4 regions of the Variovorax sp. GW821-FHT10D07 genome follow, and region 1 is predicted to be linked to each of the others. Evidence: predicted binding sites of a transcription regulator. Region 1 holds the regulator's gene; each other region holds the start of a gene.
The links. Region 1 encodes LexA, which represses DNA repair genes until DNA is damaged. Its sites were predicted from a motif close to ACTGTATNNNNATACAGT; they were not measured.
Positions count from the first base shown of each region.

Region 2: a site for LexA is predicted at 3,523-3,540, ahead of recA (recombinase RecA). Genes of this name have one in related genera too.
Region 3: a site for LexA is predicted at 2,093-2,110, ahead of AC07PU_RS08785 (PA0069 family radical SAM protein). Genes of this name have one in related genera too.
Region 4: a site for LexA is predicted at 3,687-3,704, ahead of AC07PU_RS42305 (ATP-dependent helicase). Genes of this name have one in related genera too.

Region 1 covers NZ_JBWKMZ010000003.1:685,959-693,046, reverse strand. Annotated here, with positions in the region: gene lpxK (tetraacyldisaccharide 4'-kinase) at 1-80, shown strand, start outside; gene AC07PU_RS13645 (Trm112 family protein) at 61-243, shown strand; gene kdsB (3-deoxy-manno-octulosonate cytidylyltransferase) at 240-1,007, shown strand; gene adk (adenylate kinase) at 1,312-1,968, shown strand; gene AC07PU_RS13630 (asparaginase) at 2,042-3,004, opposite strand; gene lexA (transcriptional repressor LexA) at 3,077-3,751, shown strand; gene AC07PU_RS13620 (hypothetical protein) at 3,929-4,312, shown strand; gene AC07PU_RS13615 (D-2-hydroxyacid dehydrogenase family protein) at 4,568-5,575, shown strand; gene AC07PU_RS13610 (MFS transporter) at 5,580-6,737, shown strand; gene AC07PU_RS13605 (3-hydroxyacyl-CoA dehydrogenase) at 6,906-7,088, shown strand, end outside.
Region 2 covers NZ_JBWKMZ010000009.1:285,921-293,008, reverse strand. Annotated here, with positions in the region: gene argC (N-acetyl-gamma-glutamyl-phosphate reductase) at 1-624, shown strand, start outside; gene AC07PU_RS25555 (hypothetical protein) at 677-1,423, opposite strand; gene AC07PU_RS25550 (polyketide cyclase) at 1,489-1,905, opposite strand; gene recX (recombination regulator RecX) at 1,892-2,347, opposite strand; gene recA (recombinase RecA) at 2,415-3,476, opposite strand; gene AC07PU_RS25535 (MarR family winged helix-turn-helix transcriptional regulator) at 3,623-4,108, shown strand; gene AC07PU_RS25530 (response regulator) at 4,174-4,845, shown strand; gene AC07PU_RS25525 (sensor histidine kinase) at 4,883-6,322, shown strand; gene AC07PU_RS25520 (sporulation protein) at 6,332-6,541, opposite strand; gene AC07PU_RS25515 (biotin--[acetyl-CoA-carboxylase] ligase) at 6,556-7,088, opposite strand, start outside.
Region 3 covers NZ_JBWKMZ010000002.1:742,872-749,959, reverse strand. Annotated here, with positions in the region: gene AC07PU_RS08800 (SAM-dependent methyltransferase) at 1-895, opposite strand, end outside; gene AC07PU_RS08795 (thiol-disulfide oxidoreductase DCC family protein) at 931-1,362, opposite strand; gene AC07PU_RS08790 (GbsR/MarR family transcriptional regulator) at 1,426-2,013, opposite strand; gene AC07PU_RS08785 (PA0069 family radical SAM protein) at 2,137-3,234, shown strand; gene AC07PU_RS08780 (efflux transporter outer membrane subunit) at 3,185-4,678, opposite strand; gene AC07PU_RS08775 (efflux RND transporter periplasmic adaptor subunit) at 4,681-5,964, opposite strand; gene AC07PU_RS08770 (efflux RND transporter permease subunit) at 6,084-7,088, opposite strand, start outside.
Region 4 covers NZ_JBWKMZ010000034.1:12,122-19,209, reverse strand. Annotated here, with positions in the region: gene AC07PU_RS42325 (dipeptide ABC transporter ATP-binding protein) at 1-48, shown strand, start outside; gene AC07PU_RS42320 (ABC transporter substrate-binding protein) at 93-1,724, shown strand; gene AC07PU_RS42315 (5'-methylthioadenosine/adenosylhomocysteine nucleosidase) at 1,764-2,507, shown strand; gene corA (magnesium/cobalt transporter CorA) at 2,500-3,486, opposite strand; gene AC07PU_RS42305 (ATP-dependent helicase) at 3,717-5,849, shown strand; gene hpf (ribosome hibernation-promoting factor, HPF/YfiA family) at 6,196-6,525, shown strand; gene AC07PU_RS42295 (PTS sugar transporter subunit IIA) at 6,735-7,088, shown strand, end outside.

The DNA.
Region 1 (7,088 bases):
TGCTGTTCGCGCCCTCCGAAGCCTTCCTTGCGGCGCTCGACGCAAAGCTATCATCGACCGATGGACACCAAGCTGCTTGAACTGCTCGTCTGCCCCGTCACCAAGGGCCCCCTGACCTGGAATCCGGAGAAGCAGGAACTCTGTTCGCGCAGCGCGCGCCTGGCCTATCCGGTGCGCGACGGCATTCCGGTGCTGCTCGAGAACGAGGCCCGCACCCTGTCCGACGACGAGCTCGGGCTGTGAGCTTCACGGTTCTGGTGCCGGCCCGGCTGGCGTCGACGCGGTTGCCCGACAAGCCGCTGGCCGACATCGCGGGCGTACCGATGGTGGCGCGTGTGGCGCAGCGAGCGGCGCAGTCCGGCGCGGCGCGCGTGGTGGTGGCGGCGGACCATGCCTCGATCCTCGCGGCCTGCCAGACCCACGGGGTGGAGGCGATTCTCACCCGTCAGGACCACCCGAGCGGCAGCGACCGCCTCGCCGAAGCCTGCGAACAGCTCGGCCTCGACGGCGACGCGGTGGTGGTCAACGTGCAGGGCGACGAGCCGCTCATCGACCCGGCGTTGATCGACGCCGTGGCCGCGGCGCTCCTCGCACGGCCCGACGCCGCCATGAGTACCGCGGTGCATGCGATCGATTCGGTGGCCGACTATCTCAATCCGAACGTCGTGAAGGCCGTGCTCGACGCGCAGGGCAATGCGCTCTATTTCAGCCGCGCGCCGATTCCCTGGTGGCGCGATGGTGCCGCGCCGGGCGTGCCTCCGACGCAACTGCCTTCGCCCGCGCCACTGCGCCACATCGGCATCTACGGCTACCGCGCGGGGTTCGTGCGCCGGTTTCCCTCGCTGCCGCCCTCGCCGCTCGAAACCATCGAGGCGCTCGAGCAACTGCGCGCGCTGTGGCATGGGCATCGCATCGCGGTGCATGTGAGCGATGCGGCGCCGGGACCGGGCGTGGACACGCTGGAAGACTTGGCACGGGTGCGAGCACTGTTCGGCGCCGCGAACTGAGCGCTGGCCTAGCGGCGGCCGGCCGCTGCGATCAGTCACGCGGATGCCATCCAGGCCTGGAAGTTCCAGGCTTCGAACGGCAGTCCAATCTTCGGCCAACTTGCCCGATCCATCCACGAAGAGCCGGCTTCGGAGCGCAAGGCGTCTCGATCATCGCTTTCGGGCCATCGCCATCGCGGGTGCCTGGCGAAATTGTTCACGGGGCCGCGTGCTATCCTCGACGCAACTCCGTCCGTGGCACCTTGTCTTCATCGAAGGGTGCCTGCGCGACGTGACACAAATCCAAGAACCCTCCGAGGACACCATGAGACTGATTTTGTTGGGCGCGCCCGGGGCGGGCAAAGGCACGCAGGCGGCCTTCATTTGCCAGAAGTACGGCATTCCGCAGATTTCCACCGGCGACATGCTGCGCGCCGCCGTCAAGGCCGGCACCCCGCTGGGCCTGCAGGCCAAGGCCGTGATGGATGCGGGCGCGCTGGTCAGCGACGACCTCATCATCAATCTCGTGAAGGAACGCATCGCCCAGCCCGACTGCGCCGAAGGCTTCCTGTTCGACGGCTTCCCACGCACCATTCCGCAAGCCGACGCGATGAAGGCCGCGGGCGTCAAGCTCGACTACGTGCTCGAGATCGACGTGCCCTTCAGCGACATCATCGAACGCATGAGCGGCCGGCGCTCGCACCCGGCCTCGGGACGCACCTACCACCTCAAGTTCAACCCGCCCAAGGTCGAAGGCAAGGACGACCTGACCGGCGAGGAACTGATCCAGCGCAAGGACGACGAGGAAGAGACCGTGCGCACGCGGCTCGACGTCTACAGTCAGCAGACGCGTCCGCTGGTCGACTACTACTCGGCCTGGGCCAAGACCGATCCAGCCGCCGCGCCGAAGTACCGCGCCATCCAGGGCGTGGGCACGGTCGAAGAGATCACGCAACGTGCACTGGCCGCACTGAGCAGCTGATCCCCGACTCGAATCGCAAGCCGCGTGCGGGCCTCGAGGCCCGCGACGCGGCTTTTTCTTTGGCGTCCCGACTTCAGAGCAGCTCGAGCGTCAGCGCTATGCGCGCCTTGACGGGCGTCAGCGCGCCCGCATCGCGCAGGCGGTCGCCCGACTTGGGCAGGATGCGCCCTTGCGTGCAGCGGGTGGCGCGCAGCACCGCGATGCCGGCCTCCTGCGCCTCGAGCGCCGCCGCCTCGAGCGCATGGTGCAGCGTGCCGTTGCCGGTGGTCGCCAGCACGAGGCCGCGTAGCGGCGAGGTGGCGGTGCCATCGGCACGCAGCGCATGAATCAACGCGCCGCTCGCGCCCGCGTGGCTCATCACGATCTCCACGCGCGGCCATGCGGCCTCGTCCTCGGGAAGACGGTCGAGGGCTGCGCCTGCTTCCGAAGCCGGCCAGTCACGCATGCGCCGTACCTCGCCCTCCTCCACGTAGCCCACCGGCCCCGCGTCGCCCGCGTCGAAGGCATCGAGCCGATAGGTGTGCACCTTCTGCACGTCGAAGGCACCGAGCACCGTGCCCGCGCATACCGCGGTCACGCCCTGCGCGCCCGGTGTCGCGGCCACGGCGATCGCATCGCGCACGTTCTGCGGACCGTCGGGCGACAGCGCGGAGGCCGGGCGCATGGCGCAGGTCAGCACGATGGGCTTGCGCGGCGCCAGCACCGACTGGAGGAAGAAGGCGGTCTCCTCGAGCGTGTCGGTGCCATGGGTGACCACCACGCCGGCCACGTCGGGCTGCGCCAGCCAGTGGGCGCAGCGCAGCGCCAGCGCGCGCCAGATCGCGAAGGACATGTCCTTGCTGTCGACCTGCGCCACCTGCTCCGCCGCCAGCGTCACGCCAGCGGGCGCCTCGATGCCGCCGAGCAGGTCGGCCACGCCCACCTCGCCGGCGGTGTAGCCGATGTTGTCGCCACTGTTCGCCGCGCGGCCCGAGATGGTGCCGCCGGTGCCGAGCACCACCACGCACCGCGGATTCGAGAGGGATGAATTCACCATGGCTTGCCAACTTTGAAAAACTGGTTAAAAATACAGGTACTGGATGTTCAGCCAGTGCCGCAAGGAACCACCATGCAGTTCGCCGTGAAGCTTACCGCCCGCCAGCAGCAGATCCTCGATCTGATCCAGAGCGCCATTGCCCGTACCGGGGCGCCGCCCACTCGTGCCGAAATCGCGAGCGAGCTGGGCTTTCGCTCCGCCAATGCCGCCGAGGAGCATCTGCAGGCGCTGGCCCGCAAGGGCGTCATCGAACTCGTGAGCGGCACCTCGCGCGGCATCCGCCTGAAGGGCGATGCCCTGCGCTCGCTCGCCGAATCGCGCAACAGCCAGTTCTCTCTGTCGCTGCCCGGTATGGCGCAACTCGCGCTGCCGCTCATCGGCCGCGTCGCGGCCGGCTCGCCGATCCTCGCGCAAGAGCATGTCGACCAGACCTACTACGTCGAGAACACGCTGTTCCAGCGCCAGCCCGACTACCTGCTCAAGGTGCGTGGCATGTCGATGCGCGACGCCGGCATCATGGACGGCGACCTGCTCGCCGTGCAGGCCACCAAGGAAGCGCGCAACGGCCAGATCGTGGTGGCGCGCCTCGGCGACGAAGTGACCGTCAAGCGCCTCAAGCGCAACAAGCAGGTGATCGAGCTCCATGCCGAGAACCCCGACTACCCGACCATCGTGGTCCAACCCGGCGAGCCCTTCGAAATCGAAGGCCTCGCGGTCGGCCTGATCCGAAACACCATGCTGATGTAGGCCTGCCGAGCCGGCCCGGCGGTCTGCATCGCCGAGCCGTTTCGCGGATCCGCATCACGCATCCCCCATCCGGTCGCTGCAGGTGGCGGGCGTATGGCGCTTTGTCGCCATCACCCTGCTGCGCCCGATGACAACGAATCCTGCCTGTGTTCAACCTCAAACCTTCTTGGAGTTCACATGGGAATCGCCCTCCTCACCTTCGTCGATCTTTGGATGCCGCTGCAGTCGCTCGCGAGCCGCTGGTTGCCCGCCCGCCCCGCACACCGTCGCGATGACGACCTGTGCGCCAGCGAGCTGCGCTATGTGTCGGTACGGCCGTCGTGCACGGCACGCGGTGACAGCGGACATAACGCCGTCACGGCCGCAGCCGTCGCGCAGGCGCCTTCGCGTCCGCTGCGGGTGGTGCGCGTCGTCGACCGCCAGCAGGGCGGCGCGCGCAACAGCAACCGCGTCGTGATTTCGGGCCGGATGGCGGATGTGTGCGCCGAGCTCGACCGCCTCGCTGCGCTCGAGGCACTCGAAGCCGCCGCCGTGGCGCCCCGCCCCGTGCACCTGCACTGAGAGCATCGGCCCAGCGTTTCACGCAGTCGCTCGATCACGTGAACGCGCAAGGTCTAGGCTCAGGGGTGTGAAGAAACCATAGCAGCCGGTTTGTTCAACCCTGTCGGGAAGGCAGTGCCGACCTCGCCCCTTTGCCCGCCTTTGCCCCTGCTTCTCCTGCCTTTGCCCCCGTTTTCACCTCTTTCGGGGCCCAGGGGCCGTATCCAAACGTTCAACGGCGCGCCGATTCCATGCTGCGAGGCACAATGGCATGCCATGAATATTGTGATCCTCGACGATTACCAGGATGCGGTGCGCAAGCTGCACTGTGCTTCGAAGCTCGATGCCTACGCAGCCAAGGTCTACACCAACACCGTCAAGGGCATCGGTCAACTCTCGGTGCGACTCAAGGACGCCGATGTGATCGTCCTGATCCGCGAGCGTAGCCAGATCTCGCGCCAGCTGATCGAGAAACTCCCCAAGCTCAAGCTGATCTCGCAGACGGGCCGCGTCAGCAGCCACATCGACGTGGCCGCGTGCACCGAGCGTGGCGTGGCGGTGGCCGAGGGCTCGGGCTCGCCGCAGGCGCCGGCCGAACTGACCTGGGCACTGATCATGTCGGCGATGCGCCGACTGCCCCAGTACATCAGCAACCTCAAGCATGGCGCCTGGCAGCAGTCGGGACTCAAGTCGGCCTCGATGCCACCCAATTTCGGGCTCGGCTCGGTGCTCAAGGGCAAGACGCTCTGCGTCTGGGGCTATGGCCGCATCGGCCAGCTCGTGGCGCGCTATGGCCAAGCCTTCGGCATGCAGGTCGTGATCTGGGGCCGCGAGGCGAGTTGCGCCAAGGCGCGCTCCGACGGCTTCCAGGTGGCGCAGAGCCGCCAGGAGTTCTTCGCGATGGCCGATGTGCTGTCCGTGCACCTGCGGCTCAACGACGAAACCACCGGTCTGATCACGCTCGAGGACCTCTCGCGCATGAAGCCGACCTCGCTGTTCGTCAACACCTCGCGTGCCGAGCTGGTCGAGCCCGATGCGCTGCTCGCCGCGCTCAACCGCGGCCGCCCCGGCCTGGCGGCGATCGACGTGTTCGAGAGCGAACCGCCGCTGCAGGGCCATGCGCTGCTGCGCCTCGAGAACTGCATCTGCACGCCGCACATCGGCTACGTGGAGCAGGAGAGCTACGAGATGTACTTCGGCCAGGCCTTCGACAACGTCGTGAGCTTCATCAAGGGCAACCCCACCAACATCGTCAACCCCGGCGCGTTGCAGGTCCGGCGGTGAAGCCGTGAGCCAGCCGGCGCCACGGGGCGCACTCTGGGCGCTGCTCGCAGGCAACTTCGTGATCGGCACCGGGGTGATGGTGGTGCCGGGCACGCTCAACGAAATCAGTGTTTCGCTCGAGGTCAGTGCCGCCACCGCGGGCCAACTGATCACGGCCGCAGCCTTCGTCACCTGCCTCGGCGCACCGTTGCTCGCGGCCGCGGTGGCCGGCTGGGACCGGCGTCGGCTGCTGGCCCTCACGATGCTCTGGTACGCGGCCTGGCACGCGGTGTCGGTCTTCATGCCCAGCTTCGGCGCCCTGCTGCCCGTGCGCATGCTCGCGGTGATCGCACCGGCCATCTTCACCCCCCAGGCCGCCGCCTGCGCCGGCATGCTGGTGCCGCCCGAGCAGCGCGGGCGCGCGGTCACCTTCGTCTTCCTCGGCTGGTCGATGGCCTCGGTGCTGGGCCTGCCCATCGGCGCGCTGATCGGCGGCCATTTCGGCTGGCGCGCGGCCTTCCTCGCGATCTCGGCGCTCAGCGTCGTGAGCGCGGTCTCGGTATGGCTCACGCTGCCCGGCGGTATCCGGCCGGCGGCGCTCACGGCCGCGGCCTGGGCCCGCGTGCTGCGCAGCCCGGTGCTGATGGGCATCGTGTCGATCACCGCGTTGCAGGGCGCGGGCCAGTTCGTGCTGTTCAGCTACTTCGGCCCGATCCTCAAGCAGCGCTTCGGCGCCGATGCCACGGCGCTGAGCCTGATGTGGGGCTGGTTCGGCGTCTGCGGCCTGCTGGGCAACATGGTCGTGAGCCGCATCATCGACCGCGCGGGCGCCGGTCGCATGGTGCTGGCGACCACGGGCCTGATCGCATTGAGCCTGGCGCTCTGGCCGCTGGCGGACAGCCTGTTCTGGATCGCGGTGGTGGTCTCGCCCTGGGGCCTGGGCTGCTTCTCGACCAACTCGGCCCAGCAGGCGCGGCTGGTGGGCCTCGCGCCCGCGCTGGCGCCGGGCTCGGTGGCGCTCAACAGCTCGGGCATCTACATCGGCCAGGCCTTCGGCGCCGCGCTCGGTGGCTGGCTGCTGGCGCGCGACGCCATGCACTGGATGAGCTGGGTCGGGCTCGCGCTGCTGCTGGTCGCCATCGTGCTCAGCGTGAGCATCGACCGCAGCCGCCGGCCAGCCTGAACGGCGCGGCAAAACCCCGTCGCGCCGGCGCCCGCATGCCTCCCCGAGAAACACCGGGGAAACCCTTCTCCCGCCAGACTGCAAAATCGCTGCTGCAGCGGCCGGCGTGCGCGCACGCGCGGGCGGCCCGCCCGATACCTCTCAACCTTTGAAAAACCCCAGCCACACATGACAGTGAACTACACCCGGATCGGCGTCGTCGGCGCCGGTGCCATGGGGCGCGGCATCGCCCAGATCGCGGCCCAGGCCGGCAGCGAGGTACTGCTGCTCGACAGCTTCGAGGGCGCCGCGGCGCGCGGGCGCGAAGCCATCGTCGCCCAATGGAACAAGCTGCACGAGAAAGGCCGCATC
Region 2 (7,088 bases), on a different contig from region 1:
GCGGGCCACTGGCAGGCCGTGGCCCAGGCGGACCGCGTGGGCAACCCCGGCTGCTACGCCACCGGCGCGATCGCCATGGTGCGTCCGCTGGTCGATGCGGGCCTGCTGCCCGCCGACTTCCCGATCGCGCTGCCCTCGGTCAGCGGCTACTCGGGCGGCGGCCGGACCATGATCGAGGCCTACGAGAAGGGCGAGGCGCCGCTGTTCGAAACCTACGCGCTGGGCCTCACGCACAAGCACATCCCCGAGATCATGAAATACACCGGCCTCACGCAGCGCCCGGTGTTCATCCCCTCGGTCGGCAACTTCAAGCAGGGCATGCTGGTCCAGCTGCCGCTGCACCTCGACCTGCTGCCCGGCAAGCCGAAGGCCGGCGACCTGCACGAGGCGCTGGCCGCGCACTACGCGAAGAGCAACACGCCCGAGCAGTTCGTGAAGGTGCTGCCGCCCACCGCGGACGGCAAGCTCGACGCGCTGGCGCTCAACGACACCAACCAGCTCGAGATTCGCGTGTTCCCGAACGAGGACCACCGCCATGCCGTGGTGATCGCGCGCCTGGACAACCTCGGCAAGGGCGCGAGCGGCGCCGCGGTGCAGAACCTCAAGCTGATGTTGTCGCTCTGAGGCGCGGCCTCCACCACTCGAAAGGCGCCGGCTCCCCGGCGCCTTTTTCGTTTCAGCCCACCAGCCAGAGGCCCGTGCCGAGCAGCGCCGCATGCAGCGCGAGCACGATGTAGAACGGCTTGCGCGAGGGCGTCGACATCTCCTGCAGCGTCTCGTGGATGCGCCGCGTGATCAGCGCGCGCAAGGCCGGGTCCTGCGTCGCGACGGGCCCGCCCTGCACTGTGGGCAGCGGTGCCGGCTCGCCTTGCGCGGCGCGGCCCTGCTGCCATTCGGCCAGCAGCTCGTTGAGCGGCAGCCGGTTGACCACGAAGGCGATCACCGCCCGCACCGCCTTGCCTTCGCCGAGCACCGGCGCGAGCTGCGCGCTCAGCGCATCGACCGAGAGCCAGTCGCTCACGCGCTGCAGCGCCCCGTGGGTGCGCGGCATCGATTCGATGCGCCCGGCGATGGCATCGCCCAGGCGCTGCGACACGGCCTCGCCGCGCGCGGCCACCAGGTGCTGCATCGCGCGCGTGCGGCCCTGCGACACGCCGAGCAGCACGTAGACGCCGATGAAGAGCCCCAGCAGCAGGCCCACCAGCAGCGGCGGCGAGGCCAGCAGCGCCAGCACCGCGCCGGCGCCGCCCGCGCGTGCGCCGGGAATGCCGGGGCCGCTCAACCGGCTCAGGTAATAGACGAAGGCGCCGCCACCGAGCACCACGCCAAAGAAGACGCCTTTCGCGACCGAGCCGACGAAGGCGGCACCAGCGCGGGCGCCGGTGCGCACGAGTGAAGGGGATCCGGTGGATTCCGAAGACATCTGCGACTCCTCCTCGTTGTATGAAGCCGCGGATCATGCCATCGGCCCGTCGCGGGCCCGGCTGCTCAGCCGGCCGGCGCCTCGAGCAGCGCCTGCAGCGCGCGCAGGTCGCGCGCGATCCACTCGGCGTCGTGCGCGAAGGCCGCGTCGTCCATGTGCGGCTGGCGCAGCAGCGTGAACTGCAGCTCGCAGGCGCCGGGCGCCACGCCGATGACGCGGAACGGCACGTAGACCTCGGGCACGCCCTCGGGCGACACCCAGTGGTCGAGCACGCCGAGCTCGTTGGCCGGTGCGAAGCGCAGCACCGCGCGGCCACCGGGCGTGGTCGCCAGCCAGCGATCGCCCTCGCGCGTCAGCGCGCCGTCGGCCAGGCCGCTGGCCCAATCGGGCAGGCGCGCGGGATCGGCCGCCAGTGCATAGGCCGCGCGCCAGTCGCAGGCCACGCGCTGCGTGATCACGCGAGACAGTTCATTCGAGCTCATCGATATCGCTCCTCAGCACCTTGGCCGCCACCGCGGCCGAAAAGCCCCGCGCCATCAGGAAGCGGGCCTGCCGGGCGCGCTCCTTGGGATCGGCGGGCGGGGCATCGAAGCGACGGCGCCAGAGCGCAGCCGCGCGTTCGAGCTCGCTGCCCTGCAGCCCGGCCACCGCCTGCGAGATGGCCTCGGCGCCGATGCCCTTGGCCTGCAGCTCCTGCCGCACGCGCGCCGCGCCGAGCCGGCCCGCGCGCTGGTGCAGCACCGAGGCGACCACGCGCTCCTCGCTGATGAAGTCCTTGGCCGCGAGCTCGTCGAGCGCGGCCTTGAGCGTGCCCGGTTCTTCCTCGTAGCGCGCCAGCTTGCGCTCGAGTTCGCTGCGGGAATGCTCGCGCTGGCTCAGCAGGCGCAGCGCGCGGCCTTTCAGGGAAGGAGCATCGAATGCCATCGGAAATGCGGAAGCGGAAAAAGAAAGCGGGGCGGCCGAAGGCGCCCCGCTCGCAGGCATCGGCCGGTTATTCGGCCGCGCCGGCCGCGTCCGCCGCCAGCAGCGGGATGCCCAGCGATTCGCGCACCTTGTTCTCGATCTCGCGCGACAGCTCGGGGTTCTCGCGCAGGAACTCGCGCGCGTTGTCGCGGCCCTGGCCGATCTTCTCGCCGTTGTAGGCGTACCAGGCACCCGACTTGTCGATGATCTTGGCGGTCACGCCCATGTCGATGATCTCGCCCTCGCGGCTGATGCCCTCGCCGAACAGGATGTCGAACTCGGCCGTCTTGAACGGGGGCGAGACCTTGTTCTTCACCACCTTGACCTTGGTTTCGTTGCCGATGGCCTCGTCGCCCTTCTTGATGGTGCCGATGCGGCGGATGTCCAGGCGCACCGAGGCGTAGAACTTCAGCGCGTTGCCGCCGGTGGTGGTTTCGGGCGAACCGAACATCACGCCGATCTTCATGCGGATCTGGTTGATGAAGATGACCATGCAGTTGGTCTTCTTGATCGTGGCCGTGAGCTTGCGCAGCGCCTGGCTCATCAGGCGGGCCTGCAGGCCGGGCAGCGAGTCGCCCATTTCGCCTTCGATTTCGGCCTTGGGCGTGAGCGCGGCGACCGAGTCGATGACGATCAGGTCGACGGCGCCCGAGCGCACCAGCGAGTCGACGATCTCGAGCGCCTGCTCGCCGGTGTCGGGCTGGCTGATCAGCAGGTCGGACAGGTTCACGCCGAGCTTCTGGGCGTACTGCACGTCGAGCGCGTGCTCGGCGTCGACGAAGGCGCAGGTGCCGGCCTGCTTCTGCATGGCGGCGATGACCTGCAGCGTGAGCGTGGTCTTGCCCGAGGATTCAGGACCGTAGATCTCGACCACCCGGCCGCGCGGCAGGCCGCCGACGCCCAGGGCGATGTCGAGGCCCAGCGAGCCGGTGGAGACCACCTGGATGTCCTCAAGCGCCTCGCCTTCGCCGAGCCGCATGATCGTGCCCTTGCCGAACTGCTTTTCGATCTGGGCCAGCGCGGCCTGGAGGGCCTTGGCCTTTTCGGTGTTGGCGCCTGCGATGCTCGAGCCCTTGACGACTGCGTCCATGTGAAAAACTCCTTGAAGATCAACGGGTTGTGTACTGTCGAATCCATCTGCTTTTAACTACAGCCTGGATGCTTGAACAGTAGTGTAGGGGCGGATGGATTCGAGTAAACCCATTTTTTGGTCAGTTTGCTTTACCATTTGGCGCCTTGAGCGACACCCCCTTCCCCCTCGATCCCGATGCCTGGCGCCAGACCCACCTGGGCCGGCTGCTCGGCCACGCGATGCGGCGCTTCGACGAGCGCGTGCTCGCGCTGATGGCGCACGACGTCGACGTGCCGCTGGCGCTGTCGAACCTCGCGGCGCGCGCGCAGGTGAGCGCGGCCCACGTCCACATCACGCGCCACCTCGCACGCGAGGGTTCGCGCCTGACCGAGCTCGCCGAGCGCGCCGGCATGACCAAGCAGGCCATGGGCGCGCTGGTCGACCAGTGCGAGGCCTGGGGGCTGGTCACGCGCGGGCCCGATCCGCTCGATGCGCGCGCGCGGCGCGTGCTGTTCACGGCCGACGGCCTGGCCTGGCTCAAGGCCTTCCGCCAGGCGGTGACGCAGGCCGAGCGCGAGTTCCGCGCCAGCGTGGGCGACGATGTCGCCACCGTGGTAACCATCGGTCTGGAAGCCTATACGGCGGGCTAGACTCCCCTGAGCGGAGACAACGTGCAACGGCGCCGCCCACGGCGCGAACCGGGCTGGAGGTGGCTATGCGGATACTGATTGCCGAAGACGACAAGGTGCTGGCCGATGCACTGCTGCGCAGCCTGCGCACCTCGGGCGCCGCCGTCGATCACGTGGCCAACGGCTCCGAGGCCGACACCGCGCTCATGACGCACAGCGAGTTCGACCTGCTGATCCTCGACCTCGGCCTGCCCAGCCTGCACGGCATCGAGATCCTCAAGCGGCTGCGCGCGCGCGGCTCGCAGCTGCCGGTGCTGGTGCTCACCGCGGCCGACAGCGTGGAGGAGCGCGTCAAGGGGCTGGACAACGGCGCCGACGACTACATGGCCAAGCCCTTCAGCCTGCAGGAGCTCGAGGCACGCGTGCGCGCCCTCACGCGCCGCGGCATGGGCACCACCAGCAACGCGATCAAGCACGGCCCGCTGATCTACGACCAGGCCGGCCGCGTCGCCACGCTCGACGGCAAGATGGTCGAGCTGTCGGCGCGCGAGCTGGGCCTGCTCGAGGTGCTGCTGCAGCGCGCGGGCCGGCTGGTCAGCAAGGACCAGCTGGTGGAGCGCCTGTGCGAATGGGGCGAGGAAGTAAGCCTCAACGCGATCGAGGTCTACATCCACCGCCTGCGCAAGAAGATCGAGAAGGGCCCGGTGCGCATCGCCACCGTGCGCGGGCTCGGCTACTGCCTCGAAAAGATCCAGTGACGCGCGTGCGGCCGCCGGGCGCGGCGGGTCCGGTCCGATGAAACTCTTCCAGCGCGCGCAGCGCTCCCTGTTCGGCGAGATCCTCGACTGGATGCTCACGCCGCTGCTGCTGCTGGTGCCGGTCAGCATCGGCGTGACCTGGCTGGTGGCGCAGGGCATCGCCAGCGCCTCCTTCGACCGCGTGCTCACGCACAACATCGAGACGCTGGCGCGCACGGTCTCGCTGCAGAAGGACAGCCCGCGCTTCGTGCTGCCGCAGCCGACGCGCGAGATCCTGCGCGGCGACGACACCGACCGCGTGTACTACCAGGTGCTCGACAGCCACGGCACGCTGCTCAGCGGCGAGCACGACGTGCCGCACCCCAGCCTCGACGAGCCGCCGACCATCGGCCAGGTCCAGCTGCGCGACGGCGAGATGAACGGCAAGTCGGTGCGCGTGGCCTGGATCTGGCTGGCCGGCGACGCGCCCGATGCGCCGCCCGCGCTGCTGCAGGTGGCCGAGACGCGCCAGAAGCAGTCGCTGCTGGCGGCCGACATCATCAAGGGCGTGCTGCTGCCGCAGTTCGCGATCCTGCCGCTCGCGGTGCTGCTGATCTGGCTGGCGCTGGTGCGCGGCATCAAGCCGCTGTCGGTGGTGGAGGCGCGCATCCGCGAGCGCCGCCCCGGCGACCTGAGCCCGCTCGACGAATCCTCGGTGCCGCTCGAGGTGGTGCCGCTGGTGTCCTCGGTCAACGAGCTGCTCGACAAGCTCAACGATTCCATCGACACGCAGAAGCGCTTCCTGGCCGACGCGGCGCACCAGCTCAAGACGCCGCTCGCGGGCCTGCGCATGCAGGCCGACCTGGCGCAGCGCGAAAACGCCAACGCCGACGAGCTCAAGCAGTCGCTCAAGCAGATCGGCCGCGCCAGCGTGCGCGCCACCCACACGGTGAACCAGCTGCTGTCGCTGGCGCGCGCCGAAGGCAACAGCGCCGGCGCCCATCGCCAGCCCTGCGACCTGGCGCGGCTCACGATCGAGGTGGTGCGCGAGGCGGTGCCGCGCGCGATCGAGAAGCGCATCGACCTCGGCTACGACGGCCTCGATCCCGGCTCGCGCGGCGTGGTGCTCGAGGGCAACCCGACCTTGCTCAAGGAGCTGGTGCGCAACCTGGTCGACAACGCCATCAACTACACGCCCTCGCGGCCCGAACGCACCGGCGTGATCACCGCGCGGGTGCTGGCCGATCCCTTCGGCCGGGTGCTGCTGCTGCAGGTGGAGGACAACGGGCCGGGCATTTCGGAAGCCGACCGCGAGCTCGTGTTCGAGCCCTTCTACCGCGTGCTGGGCAACGAGGCCGACGGCTCGGGCCTGGGGCTGCCGATCGTGCGCGAGATCGCGAACCAGCACCATGCGCAGGTGACGCTCGAGGATGCGCATCCCGAGCGGCAGCCGCCGGGCGCGCGCTTCACGGTGCGTTTCGAGAGCGCGCCGGCCTGAGCGGCCGGCTCATCGGGCGCTGGGACCCGAGGCACCGGCCCTCGGCGGCTCGGCGCGGATCTGCAGGTACTCGGGATGGATCTGCCGCGTGAGGCGCTGCGGATCGCGCTCGTCGAGCCCCGCCGGCGCGAGCCCGAAGCCCGCGAGGTCGCCGCGCGACCACAGCCAGTAGCCGCCATTGAGGACCAGCAGGGCGATCACGACCAGGCGCAGCGGCATCGCGGCGTCCGGTCTCAGAGGGCCATGCCGCGCGGCCGCACGCTGACTTCGTCGCTGATGATGGCCTGCAGGCCCTCGGCCGTACGCACCTGCAGCTCGCCGGTCCACGAGACGCCCTCGCACAGGCCCGTGCGGCCGTCGCTCAGCACCACCTCGCGCCCGCGCAGCACATCGCGCGCCGCGAAGCGCTCGGCGAACGGCGCGAAGCCGCGCGCGCCGAACGCGAGCACGTCGCGCACCAGCGGCGGGATCAGCTCGGCCAGCACCGCGGGCGAGGTGGCGTCGGGACGCCATTGGCGCATCCAGGCGGGCGGCGTGCGCATGCCCTCGGCATCTCGCGCGCCGATGTTCACGCCGATGCCGATGACCACGTAGCGCGGCGACGATGCACCGCCGGCATGCGGCAGCGCGGTCTCGATCAGGATGCCCACGAGCTTGCGCTCGTCGACCCAGAGGTCGTTGGGCCACTTGAGCCCGAGCTTCGCCACGCCCGTGGGATCGAGGTTCTCGGCCAGGCTGACGCCGACCGCGAGCGAGAGCCCCGACC
Region 3 (7,088 bases), on a different contig from region 1:
CGAAGTCGCGCCAGAACAGGCCCAGCGCGAGCGCGCAGTAGCTGGCGACGATGTGCTTGCGGCGCCACGGGCTCAGGCGTCCGCGCGCCTTCCAGAGCTCGGCCAGCGTGAAGCGGGTGGCGAGCGCGGGGATGTGCAGCGCGCTCGGCGCGACGCGCCAGCGCAGCGAGCGCACGTCGATGTCCTCGAACCCGTGTTCGCGCAGCGCGGCCACGAAGTCCGCGCGCACGGCCAGCGTCGGCACGGCCCAGCTGTCGGCCCACAGGCGGTGCAGCCAGCGCGCGAGGCGGCCGGGCTCGCGGCGCAGCAGGAAGCCGTCGACCACCACCAGCCGCGCGCCGGGCTTGAGCAGGCGCGCGGCCTCGCGCACGAAGTCGGCCTTGGCGGTGCCCTCGGCGTAGCAGGCGCTCTCGAGCGCCCAGGCGCCATCGGCCTGCGCGGCCGGCAGGCCGGTGCGCGTGTAGTCGGCCTCGAGGTGCGCCATGCGGTCGGCCACGCCGGCCTGCGCGTCGAGGCGCGCGGCGATGCGGTTCTGCACCGGCACGTTGGTGACGGTCACGGCGTAGAGGCGACGGTCGTCGCCGACCAGCGTGCGCGCGGTGGCGCCGGCGCCGCAGCCCAGGTCGAGCACGCAGTGGCGGCCGTCGGCCGTGGGGCGCTCGCCGAGCCGCAGCGCGCGGCCGACCTCGCGGTTCATCTCGACCAGCATGCCTTCGCGGCGCAGCGGATTCAGGCCCGCGCGCCAGTAGCCGAAGTGCATGTTGTAGCTGGGGCTCCAGGCGCCGTAGTCGGTGGCGACCTCGGTGAAATAGTCCTGCGTGTCGGCACGGCTGACCGGGGCCGAGGCCTCGGCGGTGTGCGGCAGGCGGAAATCGGGCTGGAAGACGCTGGGCATGCGATGAACTCCTCGTGGGGAAGGCGGTGCGGACGTCAGAGCCGGCACTGGCCGTCGGCGCAGGTGCGCGAGGCCTTCGCGGCCGGGCCGGCGAGCAGGGTCACGAGCCAGTCGGGCAGGCGCTGGCGGTTGCGCGCCAGCGCGGCATAGGCGCGATCGGCCAGCGGCGCGACCAGCGGCAGGTCGAGCAGGGCGCCGCCGTTGGGCAGGCCGACCGCCTCGCGGCAGGCGCGGATCGCGGGCACGCCGACCTGCGCGCGGCCGGCGGCATCGACCACGTGGATCGCGGTCATCAGGGCCTCGCGCGGCGCCGGGCCGGCCTCGAAATCCGGCGGCGAGCAGTCGACCAGAACGAGCCGCCCGGCCGCGTCGCGCGTCTTCATCGCGCCCATTTCGGCGCTGCACAGGCGGCAGGTCGCGTCGTAGTAGACGGTCAGCGGGTAGGCGATGGCGGTGGGACGGGACATGATGTTCTTTGTTCTCGATATTTCTGTCAAAACAGAAATGAAGGGGCAAAAAAAGAGCCGGCCTCAGATCATCGGCAGGCTCGCATGGTGGGCGTCGGGATCGTCCTTGCCGGTGGCGGGCGCGGGCGCATCGCCGCGAACGAACTTCTGCACGCTCGCGCCCAGCGTCAGCACCTTGTCGAGCGTGCCGGGCGACAGCCGCAGCATCTCGTCGGCCCAGGTGGCGAGCTTGGCCATCAGGTCCATGGTGGAGCGGATGCGGTCCTGCGCATCGGCCGATTCCTTCTGGAAGTCGGGGCTCGCGACGATCTCGCGCAGCACGCGGATGGTGGGATCGAACTCGCGTTCCTTGCGCTCGCGCACCACGGTGCGGAACAGCTCCCAGACGTCGACGCTGGTCTCGAAGTAGTCGCGCCGGTCGCCCAGCATGTGGGTGACGCGCACCAGGTTCCAGGCCTGCAGTTCCTTCAGGCTGTTGCTCACGTTGGAGCGCGCCACGCCCAGCGTGTCGGACAGCTCCTCGGCATGGATCGGCTTGCCGTGCACGAACAGCAGCGCATGGATCTGCGAGACGGTGCGGTTGACGCCCCACATGGAGCCCATCTCGCCCCAGTGGAGGACGAACTTGCGTTGGATGTCGGTGAGTTCCATGCGCTGGAGTCTAGGACTTCCGAAATTTCTGTCAAGAAAGAAATAGAAAAATCGCGGTGGCTTGGTCGAATGGTGAAATACTGTATGTTTAAACAGTAAACCGACTCGCGAAGGAGTTGCGCCATGCCACCCGCCGCCTACATTCCCATCCAGGCCATCAAGGGCCGCGGCGCCGCCACGCGGCTCGCGCACCGCTTCTCGAAGGACGAGCGCGATGCCTTCGACGACGGCTGGGGCACGCTCGAGGAGAACGCCGCCGAGGCCGACGAGCTCGAGCCGCTGGCCACCGAGGTGCGCTTCGAGGACGTGAAGTCGGCCATGAACGAGAACGACTCGCCCGACATCTACTTCGACCGCTCGATCAACCCCTACCGTGGCTGCGAGCACGGCTGCATCTACTGCTTCGCGCGGCCCACGCACAGCTACCTCAACCTGTCGCCGGGGCTGGACTTCGAGACCAAGCTGATCGCCAAGCGCAACCTGGTCGAGGTGCTGCGCCGCGAGCTGGGCCGCAAGAGCTACCGGCCCAGCCACATCGCGATCGGCACGGCCACCGACTGCTACCAGCCGATCGAGCGCGAGCTGCGCATCACGCGCTCGCTGATCGAGCTGCTGTCGGAGGTCAACCACCCCTTCGGGCTGGTGACCAAGTCCAGCGCGATCGAACGCGACCTCGACCTGATCGCGCCGGCCGCCGCGCGCGGCCTGGCGGCGGTGTACGTGACCGTGACCACGCTCGACGGCGAACTCGCGCGCAAGCTCGAGCCGCGCGCCGCGGCGCCGCACCGGCGGCTGCGCACCATCCGCACGCTGGCCGAGGCTGGCGTGCCGGTGGGCGTGAGCGTGGCGCCGCAGATTCCGTTCGTGACGGAAGACATGGAGCAGGTGCTCGAGGCGGCCTGGGAGGCGGGCGCGCGCAGCGCCTTCTACACCATGATCCGGCTGCCCTGGGAGGTGGCGCCGCTGTTCAAGCAGTGGCTGGCGCTGCACTACCCGCAGCGCGCCGACCGCATCATGGCGCGCATCCACGACGTGCGCGGCGGCAAGGACTACGACGCCGACTTCGCCACGCGCATGAAGGGCACGGGCCTGTGGGCCGACCTGCTGCGCCAGCGCTTCGAGAAGGCGACCGCGCGCATCGGCTTCAACCGCGAGCGCATCGCGCTCGACCTCAGCGCTTTTCGGCCACCTGGCGCGCCGGGGCAGGGCAGCCTGTTCTAGCGGCGAGCGCGGCGTCCGCGTTGCCGTCGCCGCACCAGTCGCCGCCCAGTGCCTTCACGAGGAACACCGAGGTCAGCAGGCGCTGCCCCTGCAGCTGCGCGGCCTGGCGTTCCACCGTCAGCAGCGACTGCTGCGCGGTGATCACGTCGAGGTAGGTCGAGGCACCGCCCTCGTAGCGGCTGTTGGCCATGTCGAGCACGCGCCGCGCGGCCGCCACGGCCGACTGCGCCTGGGCGGTCGCGCGCTCGAGTGCCGCGAGGCCGTCGATGCCGTCCTGCACCTCCTGCATCGCGGTCAGCACGACGCGGCGGTAGTTGCCGACGGTGGCGTCGTAGCCGGCCTTGGCGAAGTCCACGCCCGCGCGCACGCGGCCGCCGTCGAACAGCACCTGCGTGGCCGACACGCCGACCGACCACAACAGGCTGGGCGCATCGAACAGCGACTCGATCAGCCGGCTGTCGACGCCGACCGTGGGCGCGATCAGGATGCTCGGATAGAAGGCCGCGGTCGCCACGCCGATCTGCGCATTGGCCGCGGCCATCGCGCGTTCGGCCGAGGCCACGTCGGGCCGGCGCTCGAGCACGTCGGAGGGCACGCCCAGCGGCACCGCGGGCGGGCGGATCTCGCGCAGGTCGGTCGCCAGCGCGAACGAGGGCGCGGGCGTGCCGGTCAGGGTGGCGAGCGCATGCTCGTACTGCGCGCGCTGCTTCTTGAGCACGTCGACCTGGGTCAGCGTGGTCTCGAGCAGCGCCTGCTGCTGCGCCACGTCGAGGCCCGAGACGGCGCCCAGGTCGTGCCGCGCCGTCACCAGCTCGAGCGCGCGCCGCTGCAGCGCGATCGAGCGCGTCAGCACGTCGAGCTCGATGTCGGTGGAGCGCAGGTTGAAATAGCTGCTCGCCACGTCGGCCGACAGCAGCAGCCGCGTGTTGGCGAGGTCGGCCGCCGACTGCTCGGCCGAGGCGCTCGCGCCTTCCACGCTGCGCTGCACGCGGCCCGCGAGGTCGAGCTCGTAGCTGGCGTTGAGCGAGAGCGCGAAGTCGTTCTGTACCGTCGACGCATTGGCGGTGTTGTAGTTGGTCAGCGGCCGGTTGGCCGAGATCTTGAGCCGCGAGGCACGCGTGCCCAGGCCGAGCTGCGGGTACTGCGCGGCCGAGCTCGAGGCCAGCGTGGCGCGCGCCTGCGCGAGCCGCGCGCCGGCGATGGCGAGCGTGGGGCTGCCGGCCACGGCCCGGTCCTGCAGCGCATCGAGCTGCGCGTCGCCGTAGCGCTTCCACCACGGGCCCTTGTCGGCGATGTCGTTGGGCGTGCCTTCGCGCCACGGTGCTTCGAGCTTCCAGCTCACGGGCAGCGGGGTCTCGGGCGCCTTGTAGTCGGGGCCGACCGCACAGCCCGCGGCCAGCATCACGGCGGCGAGCGCGATCGCCGCGAAGGCGGGACGGCGCATGCTCACGCGGGTTCCTTCTTGGCCGCCGCCGGTGCTGCAGCCGGTGCCGCGCCGGGCTTGGCGCCATCGGCCGGCGCATCGGGCGCCACCGCGACCACGTCGCCATCGGCCAGCGAGTCGGAGGGATTGAGCACCATGCGGTCGGTGCCCGCGAGCCCGTCGACCACCTCGACGTTCTCGCCGTAGTTGCGGCCCAAGGTCACGGCGCGCAGGCCGACGCGGCCCTGTGCGTCGACGATCGCCAGCCGCGTGCCCTCGGCACGGAACAGCAGCGCGTTGGCCGGCACCGTGAGCGTGCCGCTCGCGGCCAGCGGCAGCTCGACCTGCACGTAGGCGCCCGGCAGCAGCGCGCCGTCGCGGTTGGGCAGCGAGACCTCGACCTGCATCATGCGCGTGGTGGTGTCGATGGCGCCCGCGGTGCGCGCGACCTGGCCGCTGAACTTCTGGCCGCGCAGCTCGGCCTGCGTCACCACCACCGGCTGGCCGGCCTTCACGAGCTGGGCATAGGCCTGCGGCACGTTGATGTACACGCGCAGCGGATCGGTCTGCGCCAGCACGAACAGCGCGCGGCCGGCGCCGCCACCGGCGCCGGCATCGATCAGGTCGCCGGTGTCGACGTTGCGCCGCGTGATCACGCCGGCAAACGGCGCGACCACGCGCTTGAAGCCCTCGGTCTGCCTGAGCCGCTGCACGTTGGCATCGGCGGCCGCCACGTTGGCGGTGGCCTGCGCGACGGCGCTGCGGCGTTCGTCGAGGTCCTGCTGCGAGACCACGTCCTTCTTGCGCAGGTTCTCCCAGCGCGCGGCCGTGCTCTGCGCGAGCTCGAGACCCGAGGCCGCCTGGTTGCGCGCCGCGATGGCCTGCGACAGCTGCTGGTCGATCTCGGGCGTCTCGATCTCGGCCAGCAGCTCGCCCTTCTCGACGCGGCTGCCGATGTCCTTGGTCCAGCGCTTGAGGTAGCCGCTGGCGCGCGCCGAGATCGGCGACTGCACGTAGCCCTGCAGCGTGCCCGGCAGCGCCAGCTTCTGGCCCGCGGTGGGCGTGCGCGGCAGCGCGGTCTGCACGTATTGCTTGGCGTGCTCGACCGTGCTGGCCTGCAGTTCGCGCGCGTTGGCGATGCGCACGAACACCGTGCGCGCCGCGCCGAGCGCCAGCAGCACGAGCACGATCAGCACCAGCCAGCGGGTGCGCCGCACGATCTGGCGCCGCCGCAGCAGCTCGGGGCCGTCGCCGTCGTCGCCGGCGATGGGGTGGATGGCCAATGCCGAATGGCGTTGCTCTGTCATGCGCTATACGGCGCGGGGCCGTTTCCGTGGCGGGCCGCGCGGCCGTGGGAGGGCTGGGTGCGCGGCAGGTACAACAAGTCGAACAGGGTCTCGAAAGGGTCGGATGGCGCGGGCATCGCTCAGTGCTCCTGCGCGGTGGCGCCGGCCGGCGGATGGGCGCCGCCGTGCGCGGCGCGCCGGTGCGCGAGCCAGCTGTGCACGCCCGCATAGACCGCGGGCACGAAGAACAGCGTCGACACCGTCGCGAACAGCAGGCCGCCGATCACGGCGCGGCCCAGCGGCGCGTTCTGCTCGGCGCCTTCGCCCAGGCCCAGCGCCATCGGGATCATGCCGATGATCATCGCCAGCGCCGTCATCAGCACCGGGCGGATGCGGGTGGCGCCGGCCTCGAGCGCGGCCGACAGCGGCGGAATGCCCGCGGCCAGCCGCTCGCGCGCGAAGGACACCATCAGGATCGAGTTGGCCGTGGCCACGCCCATGGTCATGATCGCGCCCGTGAGTGCCGGCACGCTCAGCGTGGTGCCGGTGATGAACAGCATCCAGGCGATGCCGGCCAGCGCGGCGGGCAGGGCGGTGATGATGATCGCGGCGTCGAGCCAGGACTGGAAGGTCACGACGATCAGCAGGTAGACCAGCACGATCGCCATCGCCAGGCCCACGCCCAGGCCGATGAACGAGGACTGCATGGTCTGCACCTGGCCGCGGATGTCGACGCGGCTGCCGCGCGAGAGCTTGGGCCGCATCTCGTCGACCAGCGCCTGCACCTTGCTCGCCACGCTCGCGAGGTCGGTGCCCTGCACGCTGACGTAGACGTCGATCACCGGCGCGATGTTGTAGCGCGACTGGATCGCCGGCTGGCGCGCCGCGCGCGCGTCGACCAGGTTGCCCAGCAGCTGCTGCGCGCCGCCGGCCGCGGCCGCGCCGCCCGCGCCCACCGGGATGTTGAGCAGCGAATCGAGTGAGTCCACGTTGTACTGCGGCGTCTGCACCGCGATGCTGTAGACCACGCCGTTCTGCGGATTGAGCCAGTAGGCCGGCGCCGTCTGCGAGCTGCCCGACAGCGCGATCAGCACGTTCTGCCCCACGTTGGAGGCGGTCAGGCCGTACTGCTGCAGCCGCGAGCG
Region 4 (7,088 bases), on a different contig from region 1:
TTGCCGTCGGCACCGCCGTTCATCGCACCCGTCGCGATGAATCCCTGAAACCCGCTTTCCGTTTTCTCCAACCCGTGTCTCAAGGAGTTCCCATGACGAACCGTTCCTTCCTCCCGCGCCGCGCACGACGGCTGGCGCTGCTGGCACCCGTGGCGATCGCGGCGCTGACCCTGGCCTGCGGCGCGGTGTCGGCCAAGACGCTGGTCTACTGCTCCGAGGGCAGCCCCGAGAACTTCTATCCGGGCATGAACACCACCGGCACCTCGTTCGACGTGACCACGCAGGTCTACAACACCATCGTCGAGTTCGAGCGCGGCGGCACCAAGGTCGTGCCGGGCCTGGCCGAGAAGTGGGACATCTCGGCCGATGGCACGGTCTACACCTTCCACCTGCGCAAGGGCGTGAAGTGGCACACCACGAGCAAGAGCTTCAAGCCCACGCGCGACTTCAACGCCGACGACTTCATCTTCATGATCGACCGCCAGTGGAAGGAGAGCGATCCCTTCTTCAAGGTCACGAGCCAGAACCACTCCTACTTCAACGACATGGGCATGCCCAAGCTGCTGAAGTCGGTGGACCGCATCGACGACTACACGGTGAAGATCACGCTCAACCAGGCCGAGGCGCCGTTCCTCGCCAATCTCGCGATGCAGTACGCGGGCATCCAGTCGAAGGAGTACGCAATCGCGATGCTCAAGGCCGGCACGCCCGAGAAGGTCGACCAGGACCCGATCGGCACCGGCCCGTTCTATCTCGTGCAGTACCAGAAGGACGCGGTCATCCGCTTCAAGGCCTTCCCGCAGTACTGGGGCGGCAAGGCCAAGATCGACGACCTGGTGTTCGCGATCACGCCCGACGCCTCGGTGCGCTGGGCCAAGCTGCAGAAGGGCGAATGCCACGTCATGCCTTATCCGAACCCGGCCGACCTCGATGCGATCCGCAAGGACCCGAACGTGCAGGTGCTCGAGCAGCCGGGCCTGAACGTCGGCTACCTCTCGTACAACACGACCAAAAAGCCCTTCGACGACGTGCGCGTGCGCAAGGCCATCAACATGGCGATCAACAAGAAGGCGATCATCGACGGCGTCTACCTCTCGACCGGCGTGGCCGCGAAGAACCCGATCCCGCCGACCATGTGGTCCTACAACGATGCGGTGAAGGACGACCCCTACGATCCCGAAGCCGCGAAGAAGCTGCTGGCGCAGGCCGGCTTCCCCGACGGCTTCTCGACCGACCTGTGGGCGATGCCGGTGCAGCGGCCCTACAACCCGAACGCCAAGCGCATCGCCGAGCTGATGCAGGCCGACCTCGCCAAGATCAACGTCAAGGCCGAGATCAAGAGCTTCGAATGGGGCGAGTACCGCAAGCGGCTGCAGGCCGGCGAGCACCAGATGGGCATGCTGGGCTGGACCGGCGACAACGGCGACCCCGACAACTTCCTCTATACGCTGCTGGGCTGCGCCTCGGCCAAGTCGGCGAGCGGCAGCAACATCTCGAAGTTCTGCTACCAGCCCTACGAGGACATCGTGGTCAAGGCCAAGAGCGCGACCAAGCAGGCCGACCGCGACGCGCTCTACAAGAAGGCGCAAGTCATCTTCAAGGAGCAGGCGCCGTGGTTCACCATCGCGCACGCGGTTCAGCTCAAGCCGGTGCGCAAGGAAGTGATCGACTTCAAGCTCAGCCCCTTCGGCCGCCACACCTTCTACGGCGTGGACATCAAGTAAGCGGTGGGGGCCACCGCACCCATCGCGATCGTCGCGGCGATGCACGAGGAGCTGAAAGCGCTCCTCGCGCTGATGCCCGACGAGCAGCGCGTGCGCGTCGCGGGCCGCGACTTCTGGGTCGGCCACCTGCAGGGCCAGCCCGTGGTCGCGGTGCTGTCGCGCATCGGCAAGGTCGCGGCCGCGGTGACGGCCACGCTGCTGCTCGAGCGCTTCGGCGTGCGCGCCATCGTCTTCAGCGGTGTGGCGGGCGGGCTCGCGCCGGGCGTCGAGGTCGGCGACGTGGTGGTGGCGACCGAGCTGTTGCAGCACGACATGGACGCCTCGCCGCTCTTTCCGACATACGAAGTGCCCTTGATGGGGATCTCGCGTTTCAAGGCCGATGCGGCGATCGGCGATGCGCTGGCGGCCGTGGCCGAGCAGACCTTGCGCGATCCCGTGGCCCTGGTGGGGCAGGGCGCCGTCGACGAGTTCGGCCTGCGTTCGCCGACCGTGCATCGCGGCCTGCTGATCAGTGGCGACCGCTTCGTCGCGACAGCGGCCGAAAGCGAGGCGCTGCGCCGCGCGCTACCCGATGCGCTGGCGGTGGAGATGGAAGGCGCGGCGGTGGCGCAGGTGTGCCACGACTACGGCGTGCCCTTCGCCGCGATGCGCACGATCTCGGACCGTGCCGACGACGCGGCCCATGGCGACTTCGCGCGCTTCGTCGCCGAGGTCGCGAGCCGCTACAGCCTCGCGCTGGTCGGCGCCTGGCTCGCCGCCCAGCCTTCTTCTTCCGCTACTTGAGCCAGCCGCGCCGGCGGAAGTACCACATCGGCACCAGCGCGCTCGCGGCCATCAGCACGATGGCGTAGGGATAGCCCATGGCCCAGTCGAGCTCGGGCATGAACTTGAAGTTCATGCCGTAGATGCTCGCGATCAGGGTCGGCGGCAGCAGCGCGACGCTGGCCACCGAGAAGATCTTGATCGTCTTGTTCTGGTTGATGTTGATGAAACCGACGGTCGCATCCATCAGGAAGTTGATCTTGTCGAACAGGAAGGCCGTGTGGTTGTCGAGCGATTCGATGTCGCGCAGGATCTGCCGCGCTTCCTCGAACTGCTCGGCATTGAGCATCTTGCTGCGCATCATGAAGCTGACCGCGCGGCGCGTGTCCATCACGTTGCGGCGGATGCGCCCGTTCAGGTCTTCCTGGCGCGCGATGGCGCCCAGCACCTCGCCCGCGAGCTCGTCGCTGACGTTGCCCGAGAGCACCTTCTTGCTGGCGGCCTCGAGCTCGTCGTAGATGTTCTCGAGCGAGTCGGCCGAGTACTCGGCGTCGGCGTCGAAGAGCTTGAGCATCACTTCCTTCGCGTCCTCGATCAGCCCCGGTGCGCGGCGCGCGCGCATGCGCAGCAGGCGGAACACGGGCACGTCCTCGTCGTGGATCGAGAACAGCACGCCGCGGCTGCGCAGGTCGGTGTTGTGCTGGTTGAGGATGAACGCGACGCGCACCGCGCGCGGGGCTTCGTCGTCGTCGATCAGGAAGTCGCTGCGGATGTGGAGCTCGCCGTTGTCCTCTTCATAGAAGCGCGCCGATTCCTCGATGTCCTCGTCCATCGCGTCCTCGGGGATCGAGAGGCCGTAGTACTGCTTGATCCAGCGCTTCTCCTCGAGCGTGGGCGATTCGAGGTCGACCCAGATCGGCTGGAAGCGGGAGAGCTCCTCGAGGGCCTCGATCTCTTCCTGGACGAGGCGGCCGTTGGCGAGCGTGAAGATATTGAGCATGGCTCACTCCCGTGAAATGGCTGGGGCGATGGGGCGGACGGGCGGGGGGCGAGAAAGGGGGCGCTTTCAAATCCCGGACCCGGTCGGCCGGACTCAGCCGGGAGTTGAAAGCTGCCGAGACGGGGCGGTTTCCACGATGCGGTCTCCAGTTGCAGCGAGGCGCGATTATGTCATCGGCGAATGAGCGCAGAGTTGGCTGGACTGGACGAACATCCAGTAGAGTGGCGCCCATGCCGAGCGCCGTGTCCCCCGTCCTTTCCAGCCCGCCGGCGACCCAGGCCGAGCGCCTCGCGGCCGCCCTCGCCAGCCTCAACGACGAGCAGCGCGCGGCGGTCGAGCACGGGGTGGAGGCGCTGGCCGGTGGCGCGCCGGACGCGGCCGATGCAGGGCCCTTGCTCGTCATCGCCGGCGCCGGCTCGGGCAAGACCAGCACGCTGGCGCACCGGGTGGCGCACCTGATCGCGCGCGGGGTCGACCCGCAGCGCCTGCTGCTTTTGACCTTCTCGCGCCGCGCCGCGCAGGAAATGGCGCAGCGTGCCGGCCAGGTGCTCGCGCGCGTGCTGGGGCTGCAGGCCCACACCGCGCCCGCGCTGCCCTGGGCCGGCACCTTCCACGGCATCGGCGCGCGGCTGCTGCGCGAGTACGCCGCGCAGATCGGGCTGGACGACAACTTCACCATCCACGATCGCGGCGATGCCGAGGACCTGATGGGGCTGGCGCGGCACGAGCTCGGCTTCTCGTCGAGTGCGCGCCGCTTTCCGCACAAGGGCACCTGCCTGTCGATCTATTCGCGCTGCGTGAACACGCGCGCGCCGCTCGAGTCGGTGTTGAAGCAGTCCTTCCCGTGGTGCGCCGAATGGGGCGTCGAGCTGCAGCAGCTGTTCGGCGCCTACGTCGAGGCCAAGCAGCAGCAGAACGTGCTCGACTACGACGACCTGCTGCTCTACTGGGCCGGCATGATGGAGGAGCCCACGCTGGCGCAGCACCTGGGCGCGCGCTTCGACCACGTGCTGGTCGACGAGTACCAGGACACCAACCTGCTGCAGGCCGCGATCCTGCTCGCGCTCAAGCCCGACGGCCGGGGCGTGACCGTGGTGGGCGACGATGCGCAGTCGATCTATTCGTTCCGCGGCGCGACGGTGCGCAACATCCTCGACTTCCCCTCGCAGTTCTCGCGGCCGGCGCGCGTGGTCACGCTGGAGCGCAACTACCGCTCCACCCAGCCGATCCTCGACGTGTCGAACGCGTGCATCGCGCATGCGGCCGAGCGCCATGCCAAGACGCTGTGGACCGACAAGCCCTCGGCCGGGCGGCCGCAGATCGTGCGCGTGCCCGACGAATCCCAGCAGGCCTGCTGGGTGGCCGACAAGGTGCTCGCGCACCGCGAGGGCGGGCTCGCGCTCAAGTCGCAGGCGGTGCTGTTCCGCACCTCGAGCCACAGCGCGCCGCTCGAGCTCGAGCTGGCGCGCCGCAACATCCCGTTCGTGAAGTACGGCGGGCTCAAGTTCCTCGAGGCCTCGCACGTCAAGGACCTGCTCGCGGTGCTGCGCTTCGCGCAGAACCCGCGCGGGCGCATGGCGGGCTTTCGCGTCACGCAGCTGATCCCGGGCATCGGGCCGGCCACCAGCGCGAAGCTGCTCGACGCGATGGACCAGGCGGCCGATCCGGCCGTCGCCCTGCGCGACTTCGTGCCGCCGAGCGCCGCGCGCGCCGAATGGGCCGCCTTCGCCGAGGCCTATGCCGCGCTGCGCGCGCCGTCGCTGGCCTGGCCGGCCGACGTGGGCATCGCGATGGACTGGTACCTGCCGCACCTCGAGCGGCTCTACGACGACACCGCGGGCACGCGCCGCGGCGACGTCGAGCAGCTGGTGCACATGGCCTCGGGCTACGCCTCGCGCGAACGCTTCCTCACCGAGCTCACGCTCGATCCGCCCGAGGCCACCAGCGACCGGCCGGGGCCGCCGCTGCTCGACGAGGACTACCTGATCCTCTCGACCATCCATTCGGCCAAGGGGCAGGAGTGGAATTCGGTCCACGTGCTCAACGTGGTCGACGGCTGCATGCCGGCCGACGTGGCGCAGAGCGCGCAGGAGCTCGAGGAGGAGCGGCGCCTGCTCTACGTCGCCATGACCCGGGCCCGCGACCACCTGCACCTGCTGGTGCCGCAGCGCTTCTACATCCCGCAGCAGGCCGCGCGCGGCGACCGGCATCTCTACGCCAACCGCAGCCGCTTCATTCCCGATGCCGACCTCGCACGCTTCGAGGCTCAGACCTGGCCACCCCCGCCGCCGCGCGCGCCGGCAGTGCCGCCGCCGGCCGCGGTGATCGACCTGCGCAACCGGATGCGCGCCGCCTGGCGCTGAGCAAGCCCGGCCCTTTCTTCAGCAGGGTCATGCGCGGGTGGCCGCGAAAGATGGGCGCGGCAGCAATGGTTCGCAACGCGGCCCGCAGCATGCGGGGCCGCTGGGGCCTGCTATGGAAGAAATAGCTGAGCATGCGACGCGGTCCGCCGGTGCGTCATCCGGGCATCCCCCGGTATTGCAATACCGTGACAGCTTGGGCATAGTGAATCGACCTTCTCCTCTCCCGCACCCCCTCTCTCTTCCCCCTCTCCCCCTTTCTTCTCCCAGCCCCACAACCGTTTTCGCCGGCCGCGCTGTATCCGCAGCGATGGTCATTTCCCCAACCGTCAATTCCAGGAGGTCATTCATGAATTTGACGATCAGCGGTCATCACCTCGACGTCACCCCTGCCTTGCGCACCTACGTCACGAGCAAGCTGGACCGGATCACCCGACATTTCGACCAGGTGGTCGACGTGAAGGTGATCCTCACGGTGGAAAAGCAGAAGGAAAAGGAACGCCGGCAACGGGCCGAGTGCAACATCCACGTCAAGGGCAATGACATGTTCGCGGAGTCGAGCCACGCTGATCTCTATGCCGCGGTCGATGAACTGGTCGACAAGCTCGACCGCCAGGTGGTGCGCCACAAGGACCGCCTGCAGGACCATCACCACAGCGCGCCCAAGCGCCTGATGTAAGACCCAGCGGATTTCCGGCTGTCGCGCCGGAGACTCTCGAAGCCGCCTCCGGGCGGCTTTTTCATGGGCTTTTCCGACTGCCCATCAAGGGTTTGAAGGGCCTCTGTCGAGGGAAGCGAGGCCTGCGGGCAACATGTAACCAGAAAGTAGATAAGCGGAGTGGGGGTTTTTACCAAGCAGGTGCATAATCGCCCCCGCTCTGACCCACCATGAATCGTCTCGCGTCCATCCTGCCGCCCGCTCAAGTGCTTGTGAGCGTTGACGCCACCAGCAAGAAGCGTGCTTTCGAGGAAGCCGGCTTGCTGTTCGAAAGCCTTCACGGGCTGGGCCGCGCCCTGATCACCGACAGCCTCTTCGCGCGCGAGCGCCTCGGCTCCACCGGCCTCGGTCATGGCGTCGCCATTCCGCATGGCCGCATCAAGGGCCTCAAGGCGCCGATGGCCGCGGTGTTCCAGCTCGCGAACCCGATCGGCTTCGATGCCCCCGACGAACAACCCGTCGGCCTGCTGATCTTCCTGCTGGTGCCCGAAGCCGCCACACAGAAGCACCTCGAAATCCTCTCC